DNA from 3 places in the Paenibacillus sp. LT-B23 genome. Region 1 is predicted to be linked to each of the others. Evidence: a T-box and tRNA genes for the amino acid it is inferred to sense, from the RefSeq annotation. Region 1 holds a T-box; the other regions hold tRNA genes.

Region 1 (9,849 bases):
ATGAACTTCCCGGGCTGGATGAAATTCGCGCATACCATACTTCCCAGCTGCAACTGTTCTGGCCGGAATATTTGCGGAAAATGAACCCTGAAATTTACCGTGTAAATCTCAGTGAAAAGGTATGGGGGCTGAAACAAAAGCTGATCGACAGCTATATGCAGCCAGAAGTGGAAGAAAAGGAATAGTTTTAAGAGGCACCCTGCAAATAATGGGGTGCCTCTTTGTGTTTCAGAGCGTAAGAGGAAAATCTGTGTGTTATTTGTAAATTTCCCTCATGACATGCCGCAGCTCAGGTATAATAATGCGCTCCATCGCCAAACGGACGGCTCCACGTGAGCCTGGCATAGAAAATACGGCTGTCCGGCCGACAGTGCCAGCTACAGCACGACTCAATATCGCTGCAGAACCAATATCCTCGGCAAATCCTAAATAACGGAAGATTTCCCCGAATCCGGGCAGTTCCTTATCCAGCAGAGAGGATACGGCTTCATATGTGGTATCACGCGGGGAAATACCGGTGCCGCCTGTCAAAAGTACGGCCTCAATGTCATCGCGTTCAGCGGCTTCGGATACGAGCTGCCGGATGCCGTCATAGTCGTCTTTGACGATAACATATCGGACTACCTGATAGCCGTTCGTTTCCAGCAAATCCATCAGTAGGCGTCCTCCGGTATCTGTTTCTATGGTACGGGTGTCGGAGACGGTTACAACCATGCAGCTAACCTGCTGCGGGGCCTCCAGTCGATGCTCCTCTACAGAAGATATATTCATTGCAATGCTCACTCCTCGATCTATGGTTAGACATACTCTTTTTTTACAATAGAGGAATGATTGCGGGTGTGCAAGTCAGTAGTGGACACGAGGAAGCGGTGTGATTTATTCCCTTGCACGGATGGGTTGGAATATAGTACACTTCCTTACATAAGTCGGGATTTTTTGTTTAGTCATTGATGAAAGCGTGAACAACGGTTGATTAATCTCAATTGTCGGCGGGTAATAATACAGCAGGGTCAACAACAGGGAGGTAATGTATTATGAAACATTCATACCAACAATGCGTGGATGCTTGCCTGGAATGTATGAACGCTTGCAACGTCAGTTATGTGGCGAGCTTGAAGGAATATGATTTGGCTATGCTGCGCGAGTGTATTCGAGTGAGTCGGGAATGCGCAGAAATATGCGGGTTTGCCGTTCAAATGCTGGAACGCGGAACGGAATTTGCCGAGCAAATTTGTGAGCTGTGTGCCAAAGCCTGTGAAGTATGTGCTGCTGAATGCGATAAGCACGCCCATGAGCATTGCAAGCAATGTGCAGAAGCCTGCCGTCGCTGTGTTCAGGCATGCAGCCAAATGGTGGCTGTGTAATTACATATAATCGAGTCAGCGCCTGAACAGAAAATAAAACATTGCTTTCTACAGGATGGGTTTGTATAATGATGGGAATTAACGTCTTGGAACGGGAGAGTAGCAGGGGAGCCATATCATTACAGCGAGCCGGAAAAGGTGGAAGCCGGTATGAGGCCCAACGTGAAGCGCACCCGGGAGACGGTTGTTCCAACACGGAGTTCCGTTAGTAGTTCAGCCCGGCAGACACCGTTATTTGTCATTGGAGTGAAATCGGCGATTTTGCATAGTTCATTGCACAATCCGATTTACGAAGAGTGGTACCGCGGGGATATTGAAGTTCTCGTCTCTTGAATAATTCAAGAGGCGGGAGCTTTTTTTTGTTAGATTCTAATGAAAAAAAGGAGAGAAAGCCATGCTGTTATCGATCGCTACTCAGGTTATTTCTGCCCATACGGGCTTGGAGGAAAAGGAGATTTCCTCTTTATTGGAGGTACCGCCACAACCGGAATGGGGGGATGTAGCGTTTCCCTGTTTTATGCTGGCTAAAAAGTTTAGGAAGGCTCCGCAGCAAATTGCGTTGGAACTGGCGGAGGCCATAACCCGTAAGGAAGGACTGACTGCTTCGGCATCAGGAGCCTATGTCAATATAACACTGGGGCGTTCCGTTCATATTCCACTGATGCTGGCTGAATTAAACAAACCCGAATTTTTCAAGCCAGTTCTCGGACACGGACAGCGGGTAGTGATTGATATGTCTTCACCCAATATTGCTAAACCGTTTGGTATCGGCCATCTTCGTTCTACTGTCATCGGCGCTGCACTGTACCGCATTCTCGGGGAAACGGGGTATGTTCCGGTTAGTGTGAATCATCTGGGGGATTGGGGAACACAGTTTGGTAAGCAAATTGCGGCTTATAAAAGATGGGGGAATGAGGAGCAGCTACAGCAGGATCCGATTGGGGAATCGCTGAAACTGTACGTGCGTTTTCATGAGGAAGTCGAGCATGACCCGTCTTTGGAGGACGAAGGTCGAGAATGGTTCCGCCGTCTGGAGCATGGAGATACCGAGGCTCAGCGGCTGTGGGAGTTTTTTGTTGAAGTCAGCCTGCGTGAATTTGATCGCATGTATCAGCGTCTGAACATTACATTCGACCATGTGCTGGGAGAGAGTTTTTACAATGATAAAATGCAGGCGATTGTTGCTCAATTAAGGACGAAAGGTTTGCTGGAAGAAAGTGAAGGTGCGCTTGTGGTGCGTCTGGAGGATGAAGGACTGCCGCCTTGTCTGATTTTGAAAAAGGATGGGACTACCATCTACCCGACACGTGATTTGGCTACAGCGATCTACCGTCATGAGGTCATGAAAGCTGATCGTTTGCTATATGTGGTAGGTGGAGAGCAGCAGTTGCATTTCCGGCAAGTGTTTGCGGTACTAAAGCGTGCAGGGGAGACGTGGGCGGAGCAGTGTGAGCATGTGCCGTTTGGTCTGATGCGTTTTGCAGGTAAAAAAATGTCCACAAGACGCGGCAAAGTCGTGAAGCTGGAGGAGGTACTGGATGAAGCAGTAGCCCGTGCTCGATCTATCATCACTCAGAAGAATCCCGATTTACAGGATCAACAGGAAATAGCCGAGGATGTCGGCATCGGGGCGATCATTTTTGGCGACTTAAAAAATAACCGCCTGAACGAAGTGGATTTCTCACTGGAAGACGCGTTAACCTTTGAAGGTGAGACAGGTCCTTATGTACAATACACACATGCACGTATACGCAGTCTTTTGGAAAAAGCTCATGCTGGCACTGGTATGGTGGCTGGTTCAAGTATAGATGTTCCCGCGGGGGAACATCCAGTATCTGATTTCACCGATGCATCGGATGAAATGCTGGGGGATGCAGGCTGGGCACTGCTTAAGCAACTGGTTCGTTATCAGGGACAACTGGAACGTGCGGCTCGGCAACTGGAACCTTCGGTTATTGCGAGGTTTGCGCTGGATACGGCGCAGGCGTTCAACCGCTTTTACGCCAAGGAACGGATTGTCGATGGTGGGCCGTGGCGCATTCAGTTGGCGGAACAAACCGCTGATATTTTGGCACATACGCTGCAACTTCTTGGTCTGAAAGCACCCTATCGAATGTAGCCAAATGGCCTGAGGAAGAATGCCCGCAAAGTGAGTATCCTTAGAATGTAGCCTAGGACGTGAGCAGAAAAGAGTTAATCGGGTTACACTAACTGTAAGTATCGTAAGCTTTTTTACAATCAATTTTGGAGTATCTGAAACATTTGTTGATAGTATTGCGTCGATAAGTATAGAAGAAACATAGTAAATATGGAGGTGCATTTCATGAAAAAAAACAAAAGCGTGACAGCTGCTTTGCTCGTGATCTGTTCGTTGGCAGTGGCTACGTCAGCTTCTGCATTTCGTGATATAAAAGGAACGGAGCAGGAGAAGATTGTAAGTTCGCTTCAGAACAAAGGGATTATTCAGGGCATCACGAAGGATAAGTTTGCGCCTGATCAATCACTTACGTATGCACAAGGGGTGCATATGGTCGTTAATGCGATGAATCTTCAGATTATGCCGGATTTCACGACGGGTTCCTTCGCAAATATTCCGTCTTCGGCATGGTATGCCAAGTCTTACCGGATTGCGGCTCAACACCAAATTCCTTTGTCACCGGATATTGATCCAAGCACGCAGATGACAAGAGAACAATTCGCGAATATACTGTACAAAGCGGTTAGTGCAACCGGAGAATATCCAACAGTCCGCATGTACATTAATGTGGCGGATGGCAAGAAGCTGGACCAAGATTCAAGCGAAGCGGTTCAGTTCCTGCTGTTGACCAAAATTGCAAAATTAAATGAAAAGAGCAACTTTAATCCGGAACGTAAAGTAACCCGAATGGAGGCGGCAGAGATGGTCTATAATGCATCCGAATTTGTGCAAAATCATAAACCGATTGAACCTACTCCAGAAAATCCGGCTGAGCCTTCAGATCCGGGCCAGCAAAATGGTATTAGTATGAGTGTAGAGAAGGTGAATGACCAACAGAATAAGGTAATATTAACCCGGTTCCAGGCACCCAATCCCGGTTACGGCATTGAAGTGGATCATATCGACTATGTAGATGACGCCAATGCAGTGATTTACTACAAGTTGACAAGTCCAAAGCCGGGGGAAATGAATATCCAGGTCATTACGGATACCCACACCAGTACACTGGTGGACAGCAAGTATAAAGTTACGATTAAGGCGGTAGAGGGAACCGTTTTTCCTCCTACAGGATCAGGCACCTCGGTAGCCCAATAATACTTGTAGCCTACACACGAAACATATATTTAGAAAAAGCAAAACAGCAAGCCTCCATTGTATGTATCCGGAGACTTGCTGTTTTTTATGCATGCTTTGTGGGCTTGCTTTATGCGCTTCCTCCAGCCAAGCCAGGTCCGTTTTGACCTGTGCCCGGTTTCTGCAAGGAGCTGGTACCTGCTCGGGTATCGGCTTTTCCAGAAGTCGCAGCTCCTGCTGCTACAACAGTTTGCTCTGCAAGCAAAGTTTCCTGTTCCGACGATGCAGTAGAGGATGCATTTGTATCTGTTCCCGCTGTTCCTGACTGGAGCTGATACATCTGGAAGTAACGACCGCCCTGAGCCATGAGTTCGTCATGGTTACCGCGTTCGACAATCTCACCCCGATGCAGCACCAGAATTTGGTCCGCACTGCGGATGGTCGACAAACGGTGAGCAATGATGAAGGTAGTACGCCCTTTCTTGAGCACCTCCAGCGCAGATTGGATAAGCGCCTCGGTTTCAGTGTCAATATTGGCAGTAGCTTCATCGAGAATCAGAATCGCCGGATCAAAGGCCAACGCGCGGGCGAAGGAAATGAGCTGACGCTGCCCGGCTGATAAAGTACTTCCTTTTTCGATCACTGGCTCGTCAAAGCCTTGTGGCAAGTGGGCCAGCAGTTTATCAGCCCCAACATCACACAGTGCTTTGTTCACCTGTTCTCTGGTAATCCGGCTATCTCCCAGACTGACATTGGAGGCTACTGTACCTGTAAACAAATATGGATCTTGAAGAACGATTCCCATATGATGGCGTAGCCACTGCTTCGGAATGTCCTTGACAGAGGTTCCGTCAATGGTGATCGTTCCTTTTTGCGGATCATAAAACCGGAACAGCAGGTTAATAATCGAGCTTTTTCCGGATCCGGTATGTCCGACGAGAGCAACCGTTTGGCCAGGATGTGCAGTAAAGGAAATATGTTTAAGTACAGCATCCTTTTTGTAGGCAAAGGTTACGTCGTCGAACTCCACCAGACCTTTGTAACGCGGCATCGTGCCGTCTGTTACCTGTTCTCCGGTTTCATCCATCAGTTCAAATACCCGTCCCGAGGATACGATTGAAGTATCCAGCACCGCAAGCTGGTTGACCATACCAGTCATCGGTTGGAACAGTCGTCCCAGTACATCGACGAAGGCGTATAATACGCCTAGTGATACAGCACTGCCAGTCGTGCCAAGCGCCTCGGCTCCGAAATACCACAACACGACGGCAAAGGCAAGATTTCTCAGCACATTGACCAGATTGTGTGAAGTGAAGGCGTTCAAATTCAGCATTTTATTCTGATGCTTCATATAATCATCGTTCAGTTCTTCAAACTCTTGTTGCGTTTGTTTCTGGTGCCGGAACACGCGTATAATGGACATCCCTTGAATAGATTCGTTGATAATTGCATTAATCTCACTGAGTCGGGACCGAATGATCGTATTAAAGCGGGTGGCGACTTTGCGATACAGTACAATCCACAAGATCAGTAGTGGTACAATGAACAGAGAGATCAGACCCAGTCTGAAGTCCAGCAAAAAGAGTGCGACATATACACCGGCCATCGTGACAATACCTGAAGTGAAGTTCGACAGTACGGCCACGAATAAATCTTTTACCGCTTCTGTGTCATTCGTAACACGGGATACGACCTTGCCTGCGGGCAGATTGTCAAAAAAGTAAACTGGCAACCGTTGAATGTGTGCATAGAGGTCAAGCCGAAGTTTTTGAATGACCTTGTTGGCCGAGGATTGCAGCCAGTAGGTTTTGCCAAATTCAGCAAAGATCGAAATGACCAGAAAGAAGCAATACCAGCCAATCAGTTGAAAGATACCGGGCATTTCCGGCTTGTAAAAGCTATACAGCTCATCGGCTGTCAAAGCCTTGGCATCATAGCGAAAGGTGTCGGAGCCGCGTGTCACCGTCAGCGTGCCGTTTGCAAAGGAGCGGTTACCGTCAGCCACCTGCACCGAACCATCAATAAATACGAAGGATTTTCCAACTTGTAAAATCCTTGCTTCACGCCCTTTGGGCTCCCCGGCCTCAAAGCGGTCTTCACGCTTAAAATGGGTTCCGGCATAACTTACGGTGCCGTCCACACTAGTTGTCTCATAAAATGGTTTTTCAATAGCGAGCATATGGTCGTCGATCATCGTTTTGGCGATGAAGGGTCCGGCCAGCTCAGCTGCTACCCCGATAGCCAACGCGATGAGTGCGGCGATAAAGCCCGCTTTGCTCGTCAGGGCATACTGGAATAGCCTTTTGCCGATATTGGGTTTCATTAGGATACCTCCCCTGAGGTCAGAACAGATTCCACTTGCTGCCGTTCATACTGTTGACGGTACCATCCGTCCGTCTGAAGCAGCTCGTTGTGGGTTCCTTCCTCAATAATGCGTCCTTGCTCCAGCACGACGATCCGGTCTGCATGTTCTACAGCCGAGAGACGGTGAGTGGAGATCAGAGTTGTTTTACCCGAGCGTTTACGCCGGATATTATCAATAATACGTGCTTCTGTTCGAGCATCAACCGCGGACAGCGCATCGTCTAGCACCAGAATATCCGGATCGCCGATAAAGGCGCGTGCCAGCGAAACACGTTGCTTCTGGCCGCCGGACAGGGCAATGCCTTTTTCTCCGACGAGTGTATCCAGTCCATCGGACAAGGTGCCTAAATCCTGATCGAAGGCTGCGGTACGAATTGCTTCCATGATGTCGTCATCATCTGCACGCGGTTTACCGAACTGAATGTTCTCACGCACTGATTTGGAGAACAGAATTTGCTCCTGTGGCACGTAGCCGATCCAGCTGTGCAGTTGTTCAACAGCAATGTCCTCCAGCCGAGTGCCAGAGATTAAAATGTCACCGCTACCTGTCGGGTATTCATGCAGTAGCTGTTTGAGCAAGGTGGATTTCCCGCTGCCTGTTCGGCCGACGACACCCAGCGTTTCTCCACGTTTCAGCTCCAAATTCACATGTAACAGATTGTCAACAGATGAGGTTGGATAGCGGAAGGTAACATCTTTCATCGTAATGGACTCGGGATGGTTAACCGTTACAGGCTGAGCTGCATCTTGTACATCCGGCTCCACATGGAGAGTTTCGTTCACCCGATCGAGGGAAGCGCTACCTCGCTGCATAATGTTGATCAGCTCGCCAATGGCAAACATCGGCCAAATCATCATCCCCAGATACATGTTAAAGGATACCAGCTCACCCAGCGTGATATCGTTATGAAATACCAGATAAATACCATAGCCAAGTCCGATCACATAGCTAAGTCCTACGCATAAGCGGATCGTCGGTTCGAAGAGAGCGTCCATTCGGGCGACCGCCAGATTTTTGCGAAATACGTCATCGGTAATATCGGCGAACCGTTTTTCATCCATTCGTTCCTGTACATAGGCGCGAATGACCCGGATACCTGCCACGGATTCCAGCACTTGGTCGTTCATATCGCCAAATGCATCCTGTGCCAGCGTGTAACGCTCGTGAACGGCTTTACCGTAAATGCTCATTGCCAGCGCGATAAAAGGAAGGGGCAGAACTGCCGCCAGCGTCAGCTTCCAGCTAATCAGGGTGCCCATGGCGACCAGCACGACGCTGAGGTAAACTGTAGAGTCAGTTAGCGTCAGCATGCCAAAGCCCGCAGTACTAGCGACGGAGCGAAGGTCGTTCGTAGCACGAGCCATCAGGTCACCAGTACGATTGCGTTCAAAAAATGGAGGTGTCATCCGCAGCAGATGGTTCATAAAGCGTGTGCGCAACAGGCGCTCCACCAGATTGGCACCACCAAACAGCTTGTGCATCCATATGTACGTAATGTAGTAGATGACGGCAAGAATGCCTAAAATATAAAAAATATAATGCCAGAGCGAGGACCATGAAATTGAACCGCGTACGATCTCATCAATAGCGCTACCTAGCAGCCGAGGCGGAGCAAGCTCCAGCACGCCAACGGCTATCAGCAAAAACAGCCCAATCGAGTACCGGCTTCGTTCTCTTTTAAAAAACCAGCTTAAATTTTTGAGTACCGAAAACAAGAGGAATCCCATCCTTTCATGAAAAGCTCATGCGAGAGTTGTTGTACCATTTTGAATAAACAATAACGGCTTGCTACCACTAGCTTCAATCCGGTAACAGGCGCAAAAAAGGCATACCGTCCGCAGACGATATGCCTTAAATCTCAATATCATATGGCGCGCAGGTATTTTCAGCACACTCACCACTGAAAAACTGCTCAAACGCAGGCAGCCACTCGTATTAAACCATACAACGTGAATGGCCCAATTCCGAAGGATGCGTCAAGGGAGATGCTCCGGTATGAAGTTGTTGTGTTTGTAGAGTTGGGTAAAAGGCGAGATGAATGTTTAGCACCGGTAACACTCCTTTCTTCTTCGAATTGGATTCATTCTGAACATGAGTAATCGTTCAAATTGGTAATTAATTTCAAAATGGATCTCGTATGGTTGAATCTTAACACCGTCTTTTGCGAATTGTCAAACCTTTTTCAAAAAAATGTATATCGCTTGCTGGATATTTTCACTTGAGTAAGGGGCGGTTGGTGGTCAATCTAAAGAATACTATGATATAGTTAACAGGACGTAATTGTACAAGGAGATGAGCATAACGCATGAGCATACAGGTAACTGAACCAGCGGCACAGTGGTACATCAAGGAGCTTGGTCTGAACCGTGGAGATACCATCCGTTTTTTTGCCCGCTATAGTTCTGGCGGTGGGTTACATCCAGGCTTCTCTCTGGGAATTGCCGTAGAACCTCCGCAGCACCCCGTACTACAACATGAAGCGGCTGGCATTACGTTTTATATGGAAGACCAGGATTACTGGTACTTGAAGGGTCATCATCTGGAAGTAAAGTATCTGGAGGAACATGACGACATTATTTACACGTATGCCGAGGAAGAGCAGTCTTAATGCTCTAACGTTAGAAATAGCTTGCAGATAACCGTTTAGGGACATGAAAAAGCGGCGGAGTATCGCATTACAGGGGATTAACCTGTGTGTGATACTCCGCCGTTTTGTTGTCCTTGGGGCGCGTGTGCTGCATGTTAAGGGTTGTTAAGCATCGGACCATCCACCGCAAAATCAAAATCGTCAATGTCGTACACATGTACAGGTACGGAAGCTTCAATAATGCGATGAATCCAGTCCAGTT
Region 2 (9,849 bases), on a different contig from region 1:
ACCATATCCGGATTGGCAAAGTTCAGGATAATCGCATCATGCTTGTCGGCTTCGATTTCCTTAACAGCAGCATCCGCTACTTCATACGCACTCATTTCCGGCTGCAAGTCATATGTAGCCACTTTAGGCGAGTTGATCAAAATACGAGTTTCGCCAGGAAGCTCCACATCACGTCCGCCACTGAAAAAGAAAGTAACGTGCGGATATTTTTCGGTCTCCGCAATACGCAATTGCTTTTTATTGTTCTGCACCAATACTTCACCGAATGTGTTATCCAAGTTTTTCGGTTCGTAGGCTACGAAGCCTTCAACCGTTTCACTGAACAATGTCAGGCAAACAAAGTGCAAATCTTTAGGGAATTTCGGTCCGCGATCAAAGCCACGGAAATCCTTATTTGTAAATACCTGAGACAATTGAATCGCACGGTCAGGACGGAAATTCAGGAAAATTACTGAGTCATTGCTTTCGACCAGCCCTACAGGGCTTCCGTCAGCCTTCACAATAACCGTCGGCTCCACAAATTCGTCGAACACCGATTTTTCATACGATTCTTTCAACGCTTCCATTGGATCTGTATATTGAGGACCTTCGCCATACACGATTGCACGGTAAGATTTCTCTACACGCTCCCAACGTTTGTCGCGGTCCATGGCATAATAGCGTCCTTGTACAGTCGCGATTTTACCAATACCCACTTCCTGAATTTTGGCGATCAGCTGCTGCATGAAGTCCACGCCGCTGTCAGACATAACATCGCGTCCATCCATAAATGCATGAATGTATACTTCTGTTAAACCTTCTTTTTTCGCCAGATCCAGCATAGCAAACAGATGGCTAATATGGCTATGCACGCCACCATCGGACAAAAGTCCGTACAGGTGAAGCTTCGTGTTGTTCTTTTTGGCATGCTGTACTGCTTTAAGCAAAGTTTCATTCTGGAAGAACTCGCCTTCGCGAATGGACTTCGAAATGCGGGTCAAACTCTGATATACAATCCGGCCTGCGCCGATGTTCAGGTGACCTACTTCGGAGTTACCCATTTGCCCTTCCGGCAGACCTACCGCTTCACCAGACGCTGTAAGCGTTGAATGAGGGTATTGTCTTAAGTATTGGTCGTAGTTCGGCTTGTTCGCCTGTGCAACCGCATTGCCTTCCACAGTTTCGCGCAGTCCGAATCCATCCATAATAATTAAGGCTACCGGTTTTGGTACTGTCATCTTACTTCGCCCCCTCAACAAGCGCGATGTAAGACGCTGGTTGAAGACTAGCGCCACCTACAAGTGCGCCGTCGATGTCGCTTTGGCCCAGATATTCAGCCACATTTTCAGGTTTCACGCTGCCACCATACTGAATCCGTACAGCATTCGCTGTATTTTCATCGTACAGTTCTTTCAACAAACTACGGATATAGGAAATGACTTCATTCGCATCCTGCGAAGTGGAGGATTTACCTGTTCCGATGGCCCAAATTGGCTCATAAGCAACAACCACTTGTGCAGCCTGATCTTTAGCCAAACCAGCAAAAGCTGCTACAGTTTGCACTTTTACAACCTCTTTGGTTTGACCCGCTTCACGGTCTTCCAGCTTTTCGCCTACACATACGATTGGAGTCAGGCCGTGGCGGAATGCCGCATGAACCTTTTTATTCACCGTTTCGTCTGTTTCGTTAAAATATTCACGACGCTCGGAGTGTCCGATCACAACGTAGTCTACGCCCAGATCTTTCAGCATCCCGCCGCTGATTTCACCTGTAAATGCGCCGTCTTCTGCAAAGTGCAGGTTTTGTGCGCCGATTTTGATAGATGTACCTTTTACTGCTTCAACCAGAGCAGGAAGATTCGTAAATGGTGCGCAAATCACGCTTTCCACTCCTGCAACCTCTGCTTTGCCTTTGATCTCTTCGATGAAAGTTTTAGCTTCTGGTACGGTTTTAAACATCTTCCAGTTACCCGCGATAATCGGTGTTCTCAATGGTTTCAACTCCTAACTATTAGGTGCCCTAAAGCGTTTATTACGCGCAGTGCGTTTGATTACTTATCGTTGAGTGCAACAACACCCGGAAGTGCTTTGCCTTCCATAAATTCAAGGGACGCGCCGCCGCCAGTAGAGATATGATCCATTTTGTCAGCCAGATGGAACTTCTCAGCCGCCGCCGCAGAATCACCGCCACCAATGATGGTGTATGCTTCTGTTGTTGCGCAAGCTTCCGCTACTTCACGAGTACCACCAGCGAAAGGTTCGATTTCAAATACACCCATTGGTCCATTCCATACAACCAATTTGGAGTTTTTGATAACATCTGCATAGATTTTACGTGTTTTCGGTCCGATGTCCACGCCTTCCCAATCTGCAGGAATGCCGTCGATATCAACAATGTTCGTGTTCGCCGTAGCGCTGAAATCGTCAGATACAACAATATCAACTGGAAGGTAGAAGTTTTTGCCGAGTTTCTTCGCCTTTTCGATAAATCCAAGAGCTACGTCCAGTTTGGATTCATCCAGTAGGGATTGACCCACTTCATGACCTTGAGCTTTAAAAAATGTATAAGCCAAACCACCGCCAATGATTACGTTATCCGCAATGTTCAGCAGGTTGTCAATCACGTCGATTTTGTCTTTTACTTTGGAACCGCCGATAATGGCTGTAAAAGGACGATCTGGGTTTGAAAGAGCTTTACCGATTACAGACAATTCTTTCTCCATCAGCAAGCCGGAAACAGCCGGAAGAAGATGCGCGATACCTTCTGTGGAAGCATGAGCACGGTGCGCTGCACCAAATGCGTCATTCACGAAAATGTCAGCCAGCTCAGCAAATTGCTTCGCCAATTCAGGATCATTTTTCTCTTCTCCTGGATAGAAACGTACATTTTCAAGCAACAGCACGTCGCCGTTTTGCAGTTCAGCCACTTTCGCTTTAACAGCCTCACCAACTGCTTCGTCCACTTTAACAACAGGCTTTTTGAGCAGTTCAGACAAACGCACGCCAGCAGGAGTCAGACGCATGGATTCAACAACCTGACCTTTTGGACGTCCAAAGTGACTTGCCAAAATAACTTTTGCACCTTTTTCAATCAGGTAGTTAATCGTTGGCAAGGTTTCACGAATACGCTTGTCATCCGTAATTTTGCCGTCCTCAACCGGGACGTTAAAATCTACACGAACAAACACCCGTTTTCCATTCAGTTCTATATCACGTACGCTCTTTTTATTCATCTCCATATTCCTCCGCACCCTTTTAATTTTACGAAACAGGAATTTAAGGCACATTTTGATATATAAAGAGCGGAAACAATAACCTGTTTCCGCTCTATGATGTTGCGCGATGAGACTGTTCTTACTTAGCCAATTTAGCGAAGTATTCCAACGTACGGATCAATTGTGCTGTGTAGGACATTTCGTTGTCGTACCAAGCTACAGTTTTCACCAGTTGTTTGTCGCCAACAGTCAGGACTTTAGTTTGAGTTGCGTCAAACAAAGAACCGAAAGTGATACCTTTGATGTCGGAAGAAACGATTTGATCTTCAGTGTAGCCATAAGTTTCAGGATCGGAAGCTTCTTTCATCGCAGCGTTGATTTCTTCAACAGTTGCGTTTTTCTCCAGAACAGTTACCAGCTCAGTCAGGGAGCCAGTGGCTACTGGTACACGTTGAGCCGCGCCATCCAGTTTACCTTTCAGTTCAGGAATTACCAAACCGATGGCTTTAGCAGCACCAGTTGTGTTAGGAATGATATTTTCAGCTGCAGCGCGAGCACGACGGAAGTCGCCTTTAGCATGCGGAGCATCCAACGTGTTTTGGTCGCCAGTGTAAGCATGAATTGTAGTCATCAGGCCTTCAACGATACCAAATTTGTCTTGCAGTGTTTTAGCCATAGGAGCCAGGCAGTTCGTTGTGCAAGAAGCACCAGAGATTACAGTTTCAGTACCGTCCAGAATTTCATGGTTTACGTTGTAAACGACAGTTTTCATGTCGCCAGTAGCTGGAGCGGAGATAACAACTTTTTTAGCGCCGCCTTTCAAATGTTTCTCAGCAGCTTCTTTAGTTGTGAAGAAACCTGTGCATTCCAGAACGATATCTACGCCCAGGTCTCCCCAAGGCAGTTCTTCAGGGTTGCGGTTAGCCAAAACTTTAACTTCTTTACCGTTAACTTTGAAGAAGCCATCGTGTACTTCTACTTCTCCTTGGAAAGTACCTTGTGTTGTATCATATTTCAACAGATGTGCCAGCATTTTGGAATCTGTCAAGTCATTAATTGCTACTACTTCAATACCTTCCACGTTTTGAATCCGGCGGAAAGCAAGGCGTCCAATACGTCCGAAACCGTTAATACCAACTTTAACTGTCATGAGTGAGTTCCTCCCAAAGTTCGTTTAGTTTAGTTTATATATTCAAGACAGACCCGAAAGCCCGTCAAGACAACACAATTCATAAATCCGTATTAACCATTCAAATAATGGCTTACAATTTCAGCAGCAGCGCCTTCGTCGGTGACAAGAATATCTTCCTGCCCGAAACGCAGCACTGCATGAATAGCGGCCGCCTTGCTCTTACCTCCAGCTACGCCTAGAACCGTCTCGGTACGCCTGATATCCTCCAAACGGAGTCCAAGCGTCAGCATTCTGTGAACAACGACGCCGTCTTCGTTAAAATAATAGCCAAACGATTCGGCAACCGCGCCCTCACTGCTGATCTGGGCAAAGGTTTCAGGGTCGAGCTTGCGTCTACGTGCCATTGCTATGGCGTTGCCTATCCCGTGAATGATGATCCGACTCTCGCGAATCAGGCTTAAAATATCCTGAATATTCGTATCTTCAAGCAGGGAGTTGTAAGCATGATTGCTGAGCAAATCCGGTACATGGAGCAGACGGTATTGTGAGCCGACCTTACGAGCCATTGTGGAAGCAATTGTGTTCGCCTGCATTTCCATGCTTTCTCCCAAACCCCCACGTGCCGGTACGAACCATCCGCCCTTAAGTGGGCCATTAGCAGGTAGTGTCAGTTGGTCCGCCACGTCGGCAATCGTCGTGCCACCTGTTACGGCGACCACATCCTCGTCGTCCATAACACTCAGCAGCGCTTTTGCCCCAGCACGGCCCAGCTCCTGCTTCGTTAAAGGAGAAGCATCCGAATCCCCTGGAACGACAACCACCTTCCTCAAACCATAGGCTTGACGAATCTGATCCTCCAATTGGGACAGGCCGAACAAGTTGTTCGCAATCGGCTCCAGCTGTTCCAGCAGATCCAGTCCTGCTTTGCTCACCTTCATGCCCACACTCTCAATCTCAATCAGCCCTTGGGCTTTAAGAAGATCGGTTTCGGCGCGCAACACACGCTCGGTCATGTTCAGTGAAGCCGCCAGCGTTCTGCGTCCAATAACATCGGACAGCATAATCTGATGCAGGATTGTGTACCTTTTTTTCAAAACATCCATGAGGTCGGGCAGAAGCTGCTTCTGTATTTCTAATATCTTTCGCATGCTTTCCACTCCCGCACACTTCTAAGTTCTATCTCTAATACTATATTACTAACTGGTCTTAAAACGTCCCGGGTTAACTTTTTAAGTCCCACGTATATCTTACCCAATATTTGCTCCACATGCAAGTCTATCTGAACCTATATTTCTCAACTTTTTATGTGAATATGCGCACGTAATAAAAGCTTGCATTTCAATGCCGTATATCATATAATCATCTTTGTTTCCAATTAGCTGTGCGCCCGTGGTCCAACGGATATGACGTAGGCCTCCGGAGCCTGAGATCGAGGTTCGATTCCTCGCGGGCGCGCCATTTTATATGAATGTCTAAATGCTTCTATATACTGTTTTAACCAATAAGAGCGCAGAGGGCTCTTTTTTTTGACTATTAGTTTGACTTTCTTTGACTTTTTGTTTGAAATTGTTTATCATGTGGTTAATACGGTAACAGTTTATAAATAGGGACGTGTAATCGGCATGTCCACCAAATCCATTAACGATATTAAAGGGAGGTTTTTTGACGTGAGCTATGTTCCTATGGTAGTAGAACAAAGTAACCGCGGCGAACGCGCCTATGACATTTATTCCAGACTGTTGAAGGATCGCATTATTTTGTTGGGCTCGGACGTCAATGACGTTGTAGCCAACTCTATTATTGCGCAAATGCTGTTTTTGGCTGCCGAAGATCCTGAAAAAGACATTCACTTGTATGTTAACAGCCCTGGCGGTTCGATCACAGCCGGTATGGCCATTTTCGATACGATGCAATATATTAAACCTGACGTGTCTACGATCTGTGTAGGTATGGCGGCTTCCATGGGTGCGTTCTTGCTGAACGCAGGTGCCAAGGGCAAACGTTTTGCTTTGCCAAACAGCGAGATTATGATTCACCAACCGCTGGGTGGCGCACAAGGTCAAGCAACGGATATTGAAATCCGCGCCCGCCGCATTCTGAAAATGCGCGACAAATTGAACCGCATTCTCGCAGATCGCACAGGCCAACCACTGGAGCGCATTGAAAAAGACACAGACCGTGACTATTTCATGTCCGCAGATGATGCCAAGGAATACGGTATTATTGATAAAGTGCTAACTACCTCCTCTCCAGAAGGTGTATAAGAGAGCGAATTATTGCCTCTGAATAGCTGGTAAACCAAAAAAGCTGCCCCGGATGATTGTATCCGGTAGGCAGTTTTTTTTGGTTTACTGTTCTTTTGGGTATAAATAATCCAAATGATTCATTTGTACTATTCATTCTGTCCCGCGAAAGGCTTACCACCTTGAGGTAACAGTTGGCTAAACGTGTAGGTGAACTCAGGAATACCATACGCATATGGTGTATATTCGTATAGATCAAAAACAAGCGTCAACCCACTATTGGTTACATAAAAATTCGGATTAGCTGCGAGCTCCTTAAATCCGCCGAAACCTCCTGCGCCAGCCTGAAGTGCATCAATTTTTTTCTTCAGGTCACTATTGAGGAACTTTTTGTAATTCGGGTTAGCTTTCAGCACGTCAGACAATTGAAGCAGTTTGCCATCGGACAGCGAGAACGTGTACCCTTTACGGGCGGCCATGCCATGCGCACCACCTGTATACGAGTAATCCTGCATAATTACACTTAAAATACCGTCCTTGTTATAGGCAATTGCAAAATCATTGCCAAACTCATACGGTCTTTGCGCTGTAGCGCCTCCCTCTGCTACTTGCTTTTTGCCTGCTGCCAGTACTCCCTCCGCTTGCTTTTTGAGCACACTATTAATGGCCTGCTGAGCTTCAGGGTTTAGCTGACCACCGCTGATTTGCGGGTACTTAACCTTGTAGGAAACCTTTGCATCACTCGAAACCGGAAGAGATTGGGACGTAATCGTGATCGGATTTAGCTGGCTTTTACTCAATGTTACTGTTTTCTGAGCTGCATTCCACTGAGCATCTATTCCCAGATAATCTTTCAGCAGGCTCATAGGAATGTACAGCTTCCCGCCGATCTGCCTGGCATCCATGTTACGCGTACTGATTCCATTAACGCTGACATAGGTATCCGGGGGAGAAGAAAAAAATCTAATAGAAAGCTTGTTGTATCCACCCCCTACAGTGTAGGTAGCCTCTTTGGCATCATAACTCACCGGAATCCCCAGGCTGTCCCGCAATGCTGCTACGGGAATCAATGTGCTTCCGTTCACCTGAATCCCTTTGGTGGCCAACGTTTTACCATTCCATTGGATAGAAACACCTGGTTGCTGTGCTGTAGCCTGTTGTTTGGATGAAGCTGCCTCGATATAGGAAGCAGGAACAACTGCGACTCCTACTAAAATTCCCGCTGCCAGCAGTGCGGAGCCCCATTTTTTTGTATGCTTGTTCATATGAAATATTCCTCCTGTTATAGATGTGTGTATTCTATGTGTATTGATTACTTTACTTATTATATCTATCCCCCTATGTTCGTAGTTTACAATCTGTACACTCCCCGATTTCAATCTGTACATCTAGGGGACCCAGCTATTACAGACTCATTACAAAATAGTTTCGACATATAAAAAAGCCAGCAAGTCATCCTGCAAATAAAGCAGGACGCTTGTGGCTTCATTATCATCTGTACGTTAGTTCAATTCGTATTGTGCCGATACTTGGACCTTCACAGTCACTTGACCGGATTGTATTTCTGTTCCGCCGCTTGTATCCAAGAGCGCTTTACTCATAGCAGCCTCACGTTGTGTGAAGATTTGGGCATCTCCCCCATCTACCGTTACGTTCAGGAGAGTTCCAAGCCCTCGTTTGGTTGCCTTCGCTACAGCACTGGCTTTGGATTGAGCATTTCCCAACGCCTTGGCAATCGCTTCTTCTTCATAAGCTGAAGAGTTTTCTACCGAAAAACGCACATTATCCACGTTGTTCGCTCCAGACTGTGTAGCCTCATCCAGTAACTGACCGATTTTATCCAAATTACGGTACTTTACGGAAAGCGTATGGTTGGCAATATAGCCTTTAAGCTTCTGTCCAGCTTTTTCGTCGTAGGTATAGTTAGGCTGCACGTAGAACTGGCTCGTCTGAATGTCGTCCGCACTGATGCTCCACTTTTCTTTCAGCAGTTGTGTGACCTTACTTATTTTAGCGGCGTTGGCTTTTTGGGCAGCTGCTGCTGTATTTCCTTCAGATTGTACGCCGATGGATAGATAGGCAATATCGGGTTTAACCAATACTTCCCCGCTGCCACTCACATTAATTACACCGCTTACCGTCGTAGATGCTGACGCGGCATAGGCGCGATCTGCTCCTGTCCATAATCCTCCCGCTACTACTCCTGCCAATAATGCTCCTCCTAGAACTGCTGTATTTGCAGCTTTTGTCCAATGTTTCATCATATTCGCCCTCTTTTCTTGATGATGTGTGTACCTTCCAGACGGAAACAAAGGGAAAAGGTTGCAGTTAGGCACCATATTTCCGAACAGAGTACCACCACAGGATGTAAATTACTTGTAGCTTGGGCCAAACACAGCGGCGGTATTCAAAGAAACCCCCATTGGAGCAGCCCAGCGGGGGATTGACCACTCTGTTTTTCCGGATACAAAAAAAAGCCCCCAAAGGGGCTTTTCACTAAGAGCATTTACCATATCACAAAGCAGATGTTTGTTTATTGATTTTCCAGCTCTACCTTACTAACCAGACTTACTAAAGCGTTTACAGCCTGCTCGGCGTCCGCACCTTCAGCACTAATGTTAATTTCAGTACCTGTACTGATGGCAAGGCTCATAATACCCATAATACTCTTGGCATTAACCTTTTTGTCTTCTTTTTCCACAAAAATCTCAGATGAATATTTATTCGCTTCCTGTACGAACAACGCAGCAGGTCTGGCGTGCAGTCCTGTTTTCAAGCGTACGACTACCGGATGTTTTGACATGTCAGCTTACCCCCTCATCAAATAAATCTGGACACTACTTACTCCATTTTATTTATCACATTATAACATTAACCCGGGACAGACACTAGAAAAAAAACTAAAAAAACCGGGGCAGAAGCCCCACAGACACTCCTTTTATGGAATCAGGCCGTTTTCTCCCCTGATTTTGTCAGCCATCTCGTCAATTTTGCGAAGACGATGATTTACACCCGATTTACTCACGACCCCTTTGAGCATTTCCCCGACTTCTTTCAAATTCAAATCAGGATGAGCGAGACGAATTTCCGCCACCTCGCGCAGCTTATCTGGCAGCGTATCCAGCCCGACTTCCCTCTCCAGCAACTTGATATTCTCAATTTGCCGGACAGCAGCTCCAATCGTCTTGTTCAGATTAGCCGTTTCGCAATTAACAATCCGGTTCACGGAATTTCGCATATCGCGCATGATGCGGACATCCTCGAATTTGAACAAAGCCTG
Region 3 (9,849 bases), on a different contig from region 1:
GCTGGTTTGCCGAGCCATTGTTTAACGGGCAGTACCCTGAAGATATGGTGAAGTGGTATGGGGAACACTTGAACGGATTGGATTTTATACAGCCTGGTGATATGGAGCTGATGAAGCAACCAGGAGATTTTCTGGGGATCAACTACTACTCCCGTAGCGTCATTCGCGCGGCTACGGATGATTCTTTTCTTCAATTGGAGCAAGTTCGTATAGAGGAACCAGTAACAGATATGGGCTGGGAGATTCATCCTGAATCCTTGTATAAGCTGCTGACCCGGATTCAAAAGGATTTTACCAAAGGCTTACCGATTATAATAACGGAAAACGGAGCCGCAATGAAGGACGAATTGGTAAATGGAAGGATCGAGGATACGGGGCGTCAGCGCTATATTGAGGAGCATCTGAAGGCATGTCATCGCTTTATCGGGGAGGGGGGGCAGCTCAAAGGTTATTTTGTCTGGTCATTCCTTGATAACTTTGAATGGGCTTGGGGCTACAGCAAGCGCTTTGGTATCGTACATATCAATTACGAAACGTTGGAACGGACACCCAAACAAAGTGCGCTATGGTTTAAGCAGGTGATGGCAAGTAACGGGTTTTAACAGAAAAGGGGTATACGATGCAAAAGTATTATTTTGACGATCAGGGGCGTTTTGTGATTGAAAATTATGCGCAAGCCAAGCCCTTTTCCAGTTTTTTACCTGGTATTGCCGGTGTTCAGGGGATTCCGATGTGGGCCTATTATGTTAACCGTGGGCAAGGAATCGCAAGCTTTGGTGTGGAAGATAAAAACGGAGCCATTATGGAGTTTTTTCCAGCCAACCGCAGCTACAGTCTTGTGCCGATACACGGTTTCCGAACGTTTTTAAAGGTGAAAAGGCAGGGAGAGTGGGACTATATCGAACCTTTCTCGGCTTTGCGTCCATTGGAACGTGAACGGCAAAAAATGTTGATTTCTCGTCACATGCTGGAGATTCACAGCATAGACCCGGACACGGGGCTGGAGATACGAGTGCAATATTTCACAATTCCCAATGAAAGCCACGCTGCAATGGCGCGAAAGGTGGAGATCGTCAATCATTCCGAACAGGAGCTTGAACTTGAGGTACTGGACGGTATGCCTGCCGTATTGCCTTTCGGCATTGACAATGCGGCGTATAAGGAGCTTGGACATACTCTGAAAAGCTGGATGGACGTATATAATCTGGAGCACCGTATTCCTTATTATAAGGTGCGTGGAAGTACAGCGGATACAAGTGAGGTTCATCAAATTGAAGCGGGCCATTTTATGTATAGCTTTGTGGAACAGGAGGGTGAGACAAGGCTATTGAGTCCGATTGTTGACCCGTCTATTATATTTGGTGAAAATACGTCCCTGACTTTCCCTGTTCACTTTATCCATACCTCTGTGGAAGAACTGGTTTCACAGCATCCTGTAACGACGAACAAAGTGCCATGCGGATTTAACGGGTATACAGCTCGGTTGGCGGCAGGTACAGCCGTAAACCACTGCACCGTCATCGGACATGTGAAAGCTATTCAAACTTTAAATGAACGTATTAGGGAAATTGCAACCATGCCGTATATCAAGCAGAAGGCCAAGGAAGCCGCAGCACTTACCGAGGGATTGACGGACCCTATGGCAACGCAGACGTCGATTCCGTTGTTTGACGAATACTGTCGCCAGAACTATCTGGACAACCTGCTGCGCGGTGGTTATCCCCTGTTGCTCGACAATGGCAAGGAACATCCCTTTGTGTATCATGTATTTTCACGCAAGCATGGGGACCTGGAAAGAGACTATAATTTCTTTAAGCTCCAGGCGGGATACTATTCTCAGGGGAATGGCAACTTTCGCGATGCCAACCAGAACCGGAGAAATGATGTTTGGTTTAATCCCGGTGTGGGAGATTTCAATATACGAATGTTCATGTGCCTGATTCAGCCGGACGGTTATAATCCTCTTGTTGTTAAGGGATGCAGCTTTCAAGTGCGGGAAGTCGAACCGTTGCTGGAACAGGTAGAGGCTATCGATCATCCTTCCATGCGTACATTCTTCCAATCGTCATACACGCCGGGAGAGCTGATTCATCATATTATTCACTGTAATATAGGGCTTAAGCAAAGCATGGAGACGTTTATGATCGAAGCTCTCAAGCATTCGCAGCAATCCTATGAGGCTGATTTTGGTGAAGGCTACTGGATCGACCACTGGACTTATAACATGGATTTGATCGAAAGCTACCTAAATATTTTTCCGGACAAGTTGGAGGAACTGTTGCTCACCACCAGGGAGTATATGTATTATGACAGTCCAGCATGGGTCCAGCCGCGGCGAAATAAATATGTGCAGATGTCTGATGGGCGCATTCGCCAGCACGGGGCAGTTATAGAAAGCAAGGAGAAGGAAGCACAGCTTCGCGCAAGGGAGCGCGATGTCCATTGGGTGCGAACCAGATTGGGAAGCGGCGAGATTTACAAGTCCAATTTATATGAAAAGCTTCTGTCCTTGGTTGCTATTAAGCTGTCCACGCTCGACCCGGAGGGCTTGGGAATTGAGATGGAAGCGGGCAAGCCGGGGTGGAATGATTCCATGAACGGACTCCCGGGGCTGTTTGCTTCCGGTTTCAGTGAACTGTGTGAATTACAGCGGGTCGTCCGATTTTTAATTGGCGCACAGGAGAAGCTTTCGGGAGATTCTGTGTTGCGAGTGCCACAAGAGGTCGCTGAGTTGATCGGGCAACTCCAATCCGCAGTTGAGGAGTACAATCTCGACTCTGATGAGACTGGGGCTGGAAATGTACGTAAGGATTATCAGTTCTGGTCACGGATTTCAGATGCCCGAGAGGCATACCGAGAGGCGGTTCGTTTTGGCTTTGAAGGAACAGAAACGCTATTATCGCTTAACAGTGTAGTGGTCTTTTTACATCAAGCTGAACGCAAGCTTCAACAGGGGATGGACAGGGCTCTGCTTATAGGAAAGGGGATATACCCAACCTTCTTTTTTTATGAAGCCAGAGAGTTTGAAGTACAGGACGATAAGAACGGGAGCAAGCTCGTAGATATACATTCCTTTGAACGCAAGGATATACCTTATTTTCTGGAAGGACCGACTCGGGCTATGAAGGTTATCGGTGACATTGCAGACGGAAGGAAGCTGTACCAACGAATCAGACATAGCGAGCTTTATGACGGGAAGCTGGGTATGTACAAGGTAAATGAAAGTCTGACGGGGCAGCCGTTTGAACTCGGTCGTTCCAGAGCCTTTACGCCGGGTTGGCTGGAAAATGAATCCATATTTATGCATATGGAATATAAATATTTATTGGAGTGCTTAAGGTCGGGACTTTACTCTGAATTTTTCGCTGATATGAAAAAGGCGATGCCCCCTTTTATGGACCCTGAGATCTATGGAAGAAATACGTTGGAGAATAGTTCATTTATTTCTAGTAGCGCTAATCCGGACGCGAGTTTGCATGGAACGGGATATATTGCGAGACTGAGTGAATCTACAGCAGAATTTATTCATATGTGGATATGGATGATGACGGGCGGGAAACCGTTTGGCTATGATCATAGGGGCCTTTCCTTGAAGCTGGAGCCTAAGCTACCGGGCTGGCTGTTTACAGATGCGGGTGAGTTGTCTTTCTGCTTTCTCGGAAGCTGTCAGGTGACTTATGTCAACGTGGAGCGCAAGGATACCTATTCGCCGGACAGCGAGGTGGCCAAGTATTTACTGTATTACGCCAGCGGAGAGAGAAAGACCATAAACAGATCAGTGTTGGAACAACAAGAGGCACAGGACGTGAGAAATGGGTTGGTTTCGCGTATTGAGGTGTACCTAGGGCTGTAGCTCTTATTTGCACTTTGTTTTGTGATCATAAAAGTGGCCGCCATTGCTGTAATATCAGCTTGGCGGCCTATTCCAATTCCATAAGCCTCCGGTATTGAAGCTGGAGTGATTACGCTCAAATATCCTGCAATTCTAGTATAACGGGACAGTGATCGCTGCCTGTAATATGGCAATCAATCTTCGCATCTGACAACAACGGGCGAAGTCTGTCCGAGACGAGAAAGTAGTCGATTCGCCAGCCGATATTCCGTTCTCTCACCTTCGGCATGTAGGACCACCAGGAATAAACATCCGTTCGGTCGGGATAAAAGTGTCTAAAAGTATCTATAAACCCAGCGCTCAGCAACTGCGACATTCTGTCACGTTCCTCAGGCGTAAATCCGGCATTTCCGTGGTTGGCTTTCGCATTTTTCAGGTCAATTTCCTGATGAGCCACGTTCAAATCGCCGCAAACAATGACAGGCTTCAACGTATCCAGCTGTTGCAGATAGCTGCGGAATCGGTCTTCCCATTCCAGTCTGTAAGGCAGTCTGGACAAATCCCGTTTGGTATTCGGTGTGTACACATTGACCAGATAGAACTTTTCAAATTCCAGAGTAATGGTTCTACCTTCCGGCTCTTCATTTTCCTCCAGGCCATAATGTACGGAAAGCGGTTTGATTTTGGTGAAAATAGCGGTGCCAGAATATCCTTTTTTCTCGGCATAATTCCAATACTGCGTGTATTCGTCCATGTTCTCCATGACAATTTGTCCCTCTTGAAGCTTGGTTTCCTGCACGCAAAATATATCGGCATCTGTTTCTTTTACATAGGTATAAAATCCTTTGGTCACACAAGCTCTTAAACCATTGACATTCCAAGATATGATTTTCATTTATTAATTCTCCCTTGCCGTACCAAACATGTAAGCATACTGCTTTATTTCTGTGGCACTTCGTCAGTTCATGCTCGTCGGAAAATATTTAACATTAGATGATAGCATTCTCAGCGTTTTTTTGAATGGATACGAACTTTTCTACATTAGAATAGAATATATTTTTTTGTGCGAGGGTTGTGAAACGAAAAAAAGCTCCCTTACGGAAGCTTCTCACGATAACGTCCCAGGAGGGATTCGAACCCCCGACCGACGGCTTAGAAGGCCGTTGCTCTATCCAGCTGAGCTACTGGGACATAAAATTCAAGCGAAGATTAATATATCACATGGATAAAAAAGATTCAAGCTTTATTTCGCATATATCCGGTATTCAGGCTTTCTTTAGCATAAAAATCAAAGTAGCTATCGTTTTTTTTGCCTCATAAAAGGGTATGTTAGAATACAGGTGAATATGTGGAAGACGAGAGGTTGGACTTCGGCCGCTGTTTCTCATATAATCTACAAATACTTTAGCTTGCAGTGGAGAGGGGGTGCCTTTAATAAAGGACTCCAAGGTGACGACAAAAGAAAATAATATTGTTTTGTTTCCGAAGACACTGGATTACTATCAAATTCAACTCACTGTAATGCTTGAAAACGAACGTTACGGAGAGGCGATGGCGATGCTGCGTTTTTTGATGCAATGTCAGGGACAGGAACAGAAGCAATACGAAGAGTGGGATGCCCTTTTACAATGGCTGGAAGCCGCATTTCCACAATATGCCGACAGAGGGGCGGAAACGGACGCTGCGGAAGAAGATGAGGTCAGTGAAGCAGAGCTGGCCCGCCGAAATGCGCGCTTCAAGCAGGAGCAGGATGCAGGCTACGGCAACAAGTTACTACGTATGGCTATGGATGAACCGTTGTCGGAACAGACGATTTTAGCGCTGGAACAACTGTCTTATCTGGATCTGCCGGAAATCGACGATGCGCTGCTTAACTGGATTAAGGAACGGGAAATCCACCCTCTGCTTCAATTCCGTGTTTTGCAGACACTACGACGACGCGGAATGGAAGGGACGATCGAAATCAGCCGGGGAGATGAGAAGGCAGAAATAGAGATTGAGTCTATTCCGTTGCGGCCGGATGAATTTCCTGAACCGATTATGCGTATTCTGGAGCGGGTGGCCGATCAGACTGAAGTGCATGAGCCTACGCTGTTCTATTTTGCGCAGGAGCTATGGTCGCAGTTTGTGATGGCTGTGTACGGTACGAAAGATTACAGGTCAATGTTGGTGGAGGAGGACGGGATGCCGGATATTTGGGCGGCAGCACTCCATCAGACGGTATCGGAGAGTCTGAGCGGCAACAAGGATGAGGAAGAAACCCGTGCTATATATGGCATTACCGATGCGTTGCGCTTCCGTTTTGAGCAGGTATATCGGTCAATGCGTCTATTCGTAGCGGCGGGAATGAACACTCCATAACGGCCGGAAACGGTTACTTGTGAAGCATTCAAGGGGCTGCCCTTGAAAAAGATAGTAATGTTAGATATACTATAGTGGTTATTTTGTGTGCGTTGATCGTATGAAAACTAAGTGAAGATTTTGTTGGAGGGGAAAGCATAAAATGAAAGCAACTTGGGAGAAAATAGAGAAGAACCTTGGGGTTCTTGAAGTTGAGGTTGACGCGGATCGTGTAGCCGCTGCACTCGACAAAGCTTTTAATAAAGTGGCTAAACAAGTAAGTGTACCAGGATTCCGTAAAGGTAAAGTACCACGTCCTATTTTTGAAAAGCGTTATGGTATTGAAAGCTTGTATCAGGATGCAATTGACTTCCTGCTGCCAGAAGCCTACAGCCAAGCTGTAGAAAAAACGGATATTTTCCCGGTAGACAGCCCTGACGTTGAAATTGATCAATTCGCTAAAGGCGAATCTTTCAAATTCAAAGCCAAGGTTACTGTTAAGCCTGAAGTGACTTTGGGTGAGTACAAAGGTGTAGAAGTGCCTGTAAGCAAACTCGAAGTAACTGACGAAGAGCTGGCTCAAGAGCTGGAGCGTTTGCAACAACGTCATGCCGAGCTGGTTGTCGTTGATGAAGATGCTGCACAATCCGGCGATACGGCTATTATCGACTTTGACGGTTCCGTGGATGGCGTTCCATTCGAAGGCGGACAAGCTGAGAAGTATTCTCTGGAGCTAGGCTCCAATACGTTCATTCCTGGCTTTGAAGAGCAAGTGATCGGTTTGCACACAGGCGATTCCAAGGACGTTGAAGTAACGTTCCCTGAGAACTACCATTCGGCTGATCTCGCTGGCAAACAAGCAGTCTTCAAAGTGAAAGTTCATGAACTGAAACGCAAAGTTCTTCCTGAGCTGGATGATGAATTTGCTAAAGACGTAAGCGAATTTGACACACTGGCTGAATTCAAGGAAGACTTGAAAAAGCAACTGCTGGAGCGTAAGGAAAACGAAGCTAAAGCTGCCCGTGAGGGTGCGGTAGTGGAGAAAGTTGCTGAGAACGCAACAATCGACATTCCTGAAGCCATGATCAAAAGTGAAGTGCAAAACATGGTTCGCGATTTCGACAACCGTCTGCGCAGCCAAGGCATGAATCTTGAAATGTTCCTCGGATTCTCCGGCCAAAGCCAGGAAGATCTGGAAGCGCAAATGAAAGTGGATGCTGAGAAGCGTGTACGCAACAACCTCGTGCTGGAGCATGTGGCAAAAGCGGAAAACATCGAAGTTTCCGAAGCGGAAATTGATGAAGAGCTGAAAAACATGGCTGAAGCTTACAAACGTTCGGTTGAAGAAATTCGTGGTATTCTGGAAGGTAACGGCTCGTTCGCAAACCTGAAAGAAGAAATTTCACTGCGCAAAACGATCGCTTTGTTGTTGGAAAACAGCAAAGAAGTTGAAGCGCCAGCTGAAGCTGCCGAGTAATTCAAACGATAAAATATACGGGGTATGCTGAACAGGCTGCAACGTAGCAATTAGATAGGGATAAGGCACGTAGTGAAAGTTACGTGCCTTATTTTTACCTTGGGCAATCCATATTTTAGTCGTTTATGGAAAATGATGTGAGTTGCGCTTTATTGTTGTACATAAGTCACTGCTGTACATTTGCACATACATACGAAACATGGTTAAATATGAGAAGGTCTCGGCTAAGTACGTTGTATAACAGCCCCGCACTGCATATATGAGCGGATGCAAATATGACACGAGACTCTGAACATGTTAAAATATTTTGTAAGGTGTTCCCGTTTCATGCTTGCTGCTTCCGTTTTAATGGGACTTAAGGAAGTGGATGAATACTGGTGTTCATTTTAATAAAGAAAAGAGGTTGGTCGTGATGAGTCTCGTCCCTATGGTTGTGGAACAAACGAATCGAGGAGAACGATCTTACGATATTTACTCGCGGTTGCTTAAGGATCGCATCATTTTCCTGAGTGGCCCGATTGATGACGATGTCGCCAATCTCGTCATTGCACAGCTATTGTTCCTTTCTGCGGAAGATCCGGAGAAGGACATTAATTTGTACATTAACTCGCCGGGCGGTTCTGTAACTGCCGGCATGGGTATATATGATACAATGCAATTCATTAAGCCGGATGTATCGACAATCTGTGTAGGCATGGCTGCAAGTATGGGCTCTTTGCTGCTCACAGCAGGTGCTCCAGGCAAGAGATATGCGCTTACCAACAGCGAAGTCATGATCCATCAGCCGTTAGGTGGCATTCAGGGGCAAGCCTCCGATATGCTGATCCATGCGGACTGGATTATCAAAACGCGTGCCAAGCTGAATCAAATCTATGTAGAGCGTACGGGTCAGCCCCTCGAAAAAATCGAACGTGATACTGACCGGGATTTCTTCATGGAAGCGGAAGAGGCAAAAGCATACGGTATCATTGACCAGGTGCTGTCTAGACCGATTAATCTGTAAAGGGGTGGCTCTATGTTTAAATTTAATGATGAAAAAGGACAACTGAAATGTTCCTTCTGCGGTAAATCTCAGGATCAGGTTCGCAAGCTAGTTGCCGGACCAGGCGTATATATATGTGACGAATGCATTGAGTTGTGCACGGAAATCGTGGAAGAGGAACTGGGTCATGAGGAAGAAGTAGATCTGAAAGACATTCCGAAGCCAATGCAAATCCGTGACATTCTCGATCAATATGTAATTGGTCAGGATCAAGCGAAAAAATCATTGTCCGTAGCGGTGTATAACCATTACAAACGTATTAATACGCAAAACAAAATTGATGATGTGGAACTGCAAAAAAGTAACATTTTGATGCTTGGACCTACAGGTTCAGGTAAAACGTTGCTTGCGCAAACCATGGCTAAAATTTTGAACGTTCCTTTTGCCATCGCAGATGCTACTTCCCTTACGGAAGCGGGTTATGTGGGCGAAGACGTTGAAAACATTTTGCTGAAATTGATTCAAGCTGCCGATTATGATGTGGAAAAAGCTGAACGTGGCATTATCTACATCGACGAAATTGATAAAGTAGCCCGCAAATCCGAAAACCCATCCATTACACGTGATGTATCGGGTGAAGGTGTACAGCAGGCATTGCTTAAAATTTTGGAAGGCACGGTTGCTTCTGTACCTCCACAAGGTGGTCGTAAGCATCCTCATCAAGAGTTCATTCAAATTGATACCACGAACATCCTGTTCATTTGCGGCGGTGCCTTTGACGGTCTGGAGCAAATGATCAAACGTCGTGTTGGCAAGAAAGTCATCGGTTTTAATGCGACTACAGATCAAAAGGATTTGAAACCGGGTGAATATACTTCTATGGTATTGCCTGAGGATCTTTTGAAATTCGGTCTGATTCCGGAGTTTGTAGGACGTTTGCCGGTTATTTCTACGCTGGAGCCGCTTGATGAGAACACATTGGTTCGTATTTTGTCTGAGCCGAAAAATGCGTTAGTCAAGCAGTATCAGAAGATGCTTGAACTGGATAATGTTACTTTGGAGTTTAAGCAAGATGCTCTGGAAGCCATTGCCCGTGAAGCCATCAAGCGTAACACGGGTGCCCGTGGTCTTCGTGCGATCATTGAGGGCATTATGCTGGATGTGATGTATGAGGTTCCTTCCCGTGATGATATCACGACTTGCGTCATCAATGAGCAA

The links. A T-box is a leader RNA that pairs with one kind of tRNA and senses whether it is charged. The one in region 1 lies ahead of argS (arginine--tRNA ligase), so its partner is inferred to be a tRNA-Arg.
Region 2: it encodes a tRNA-Arg, which carries the amino acid that the T-box ahead of argS (arginine--tRNA ligase) is inferred to sense. The anticodon was not compared.
Region 3: it encodes a tRNA-Arg, which carries the amino acid that the T-box ahead of argS (arginine--tRNA ligase) is inferred to sense. The anticodon was not compared.

Annotation. Positions count from the first base shown of each region.
Region 1 covers NZ_JBSQBM010000003.1:388,095-397,943, forward strand. Annotated here, with positions in the region: gene ACWXW9_RS06690 (nicotinate phosphoribosyltransferase) at 1-185, shown strand, start outside; gene ACWXW9_RS06695 (MogA/MoaB family molybdenum cofactor biosynthesis protein) at 256-771, opposite strand; gene ACWXW9_RS06700 (four-helix bundle copper-binding protein) at 1,035-1,364, shown strand; T-box leader at 1,443-1,697, shown strand; gene argS (arginine--tRNA ligase) at 1,759-3,483, shown strand; gene ACWXW9_RS06710 (S-layer homology domain-containing protein) at 3,688-4,656, shown strand; gene ACWXW9_RS06715 (ABC transporter ATP-binding protein) at 4,766-6,958, opposite strand; gene ACWXW9_RS06720 (ABC transporter ATP-binding protein) at 6,958-8,715, opposite strand; gene ACWXW9_RS06725 (HesB/YadR/YfhF family protein) at 9,306-9,608, shown strand; gene ACWXW9_RS06730 (hypothetical protein) at 9,743-9,849, opposite strand, start outside.
Region 2 covers NZ_JBSQBM010000017.1:22,290-32,138, reverse strand. Annotated here, with positions in the region: gene gpmI (2,3-bisphosphoglycerate-independent phosphoglycerate mutase) at 1-1,217, opposite strand, end outside; gene tpiA (triose-phosphate isomerase) at 1,219-1,971, opposite strand; gene ACWXW9_RS20190 (phosphoglycerate kinase) at 2,031-3,212, opposite strand; gene gap (type I glyceraldehyde-3-phosphate dehydrogenase) at 3,334-4,344, opposite strand; gene ACWXW9_RS20180 (sugar-binding transcriptional regulator) at 4,437-5,474, opposite strand; tRNA gene ACWXW9_RS20175 (tRNA-Arg) at 5,710-5,784, shown strand; gene clpP (ATP-dependent Clp endopeptidase proteolytic subunit ClpP) at 5,994-6,590, shown strand; gene ACWXW9_RS20165 (PdaC/SigV domain-containing protein) at 6,719-7,834, opposite strand; gene ACWXW9_RS20160 (SIMPL domain-containing protein) at 8,072-8,830, opposite strand; gene ACWXW9_RS20155 (HPr family phosphocarrier protein) at 9,103-9,372, opposite strand; gene whiA (DNA-binding protein WhiA) at 9,508-9,849, opposite strand, start outside.
Region 3 covers NZ_JBSQBM010000013.1:132,276-142,124, forward strand. Annotated here, with positions in the region: gene ACWXW9_RS17560 (GH1 family beta-glucosidase) at 1-602, shown strand, start outside; gene ACWXW9_RS17565 (cellobiose phosphorylase) at 620-3,853, shown strand; gene ACWXW9_RS17570 (exodeoxyribonuclease III) at 3,969-4,727, opposite strand; tRNA gene ACWXW9_RS17575 (tRNA-Arg) at 4,950-5,023, opposite strand; gene ACWXW9_RS17580 (hypothetical protein) at 5,258-6,193, shown strand; gene tig (trigger factor) at 6,336-7,649, shown strand; gene clpP (ATP-dependent Clp endopeptidase proteolytic subunit ClpP) at 8,062-8,652, shown strand; gene clpX (ATP-dependent protease ATP-binding subunit ClpX) at 8,665-9,849, shown strand, end outside.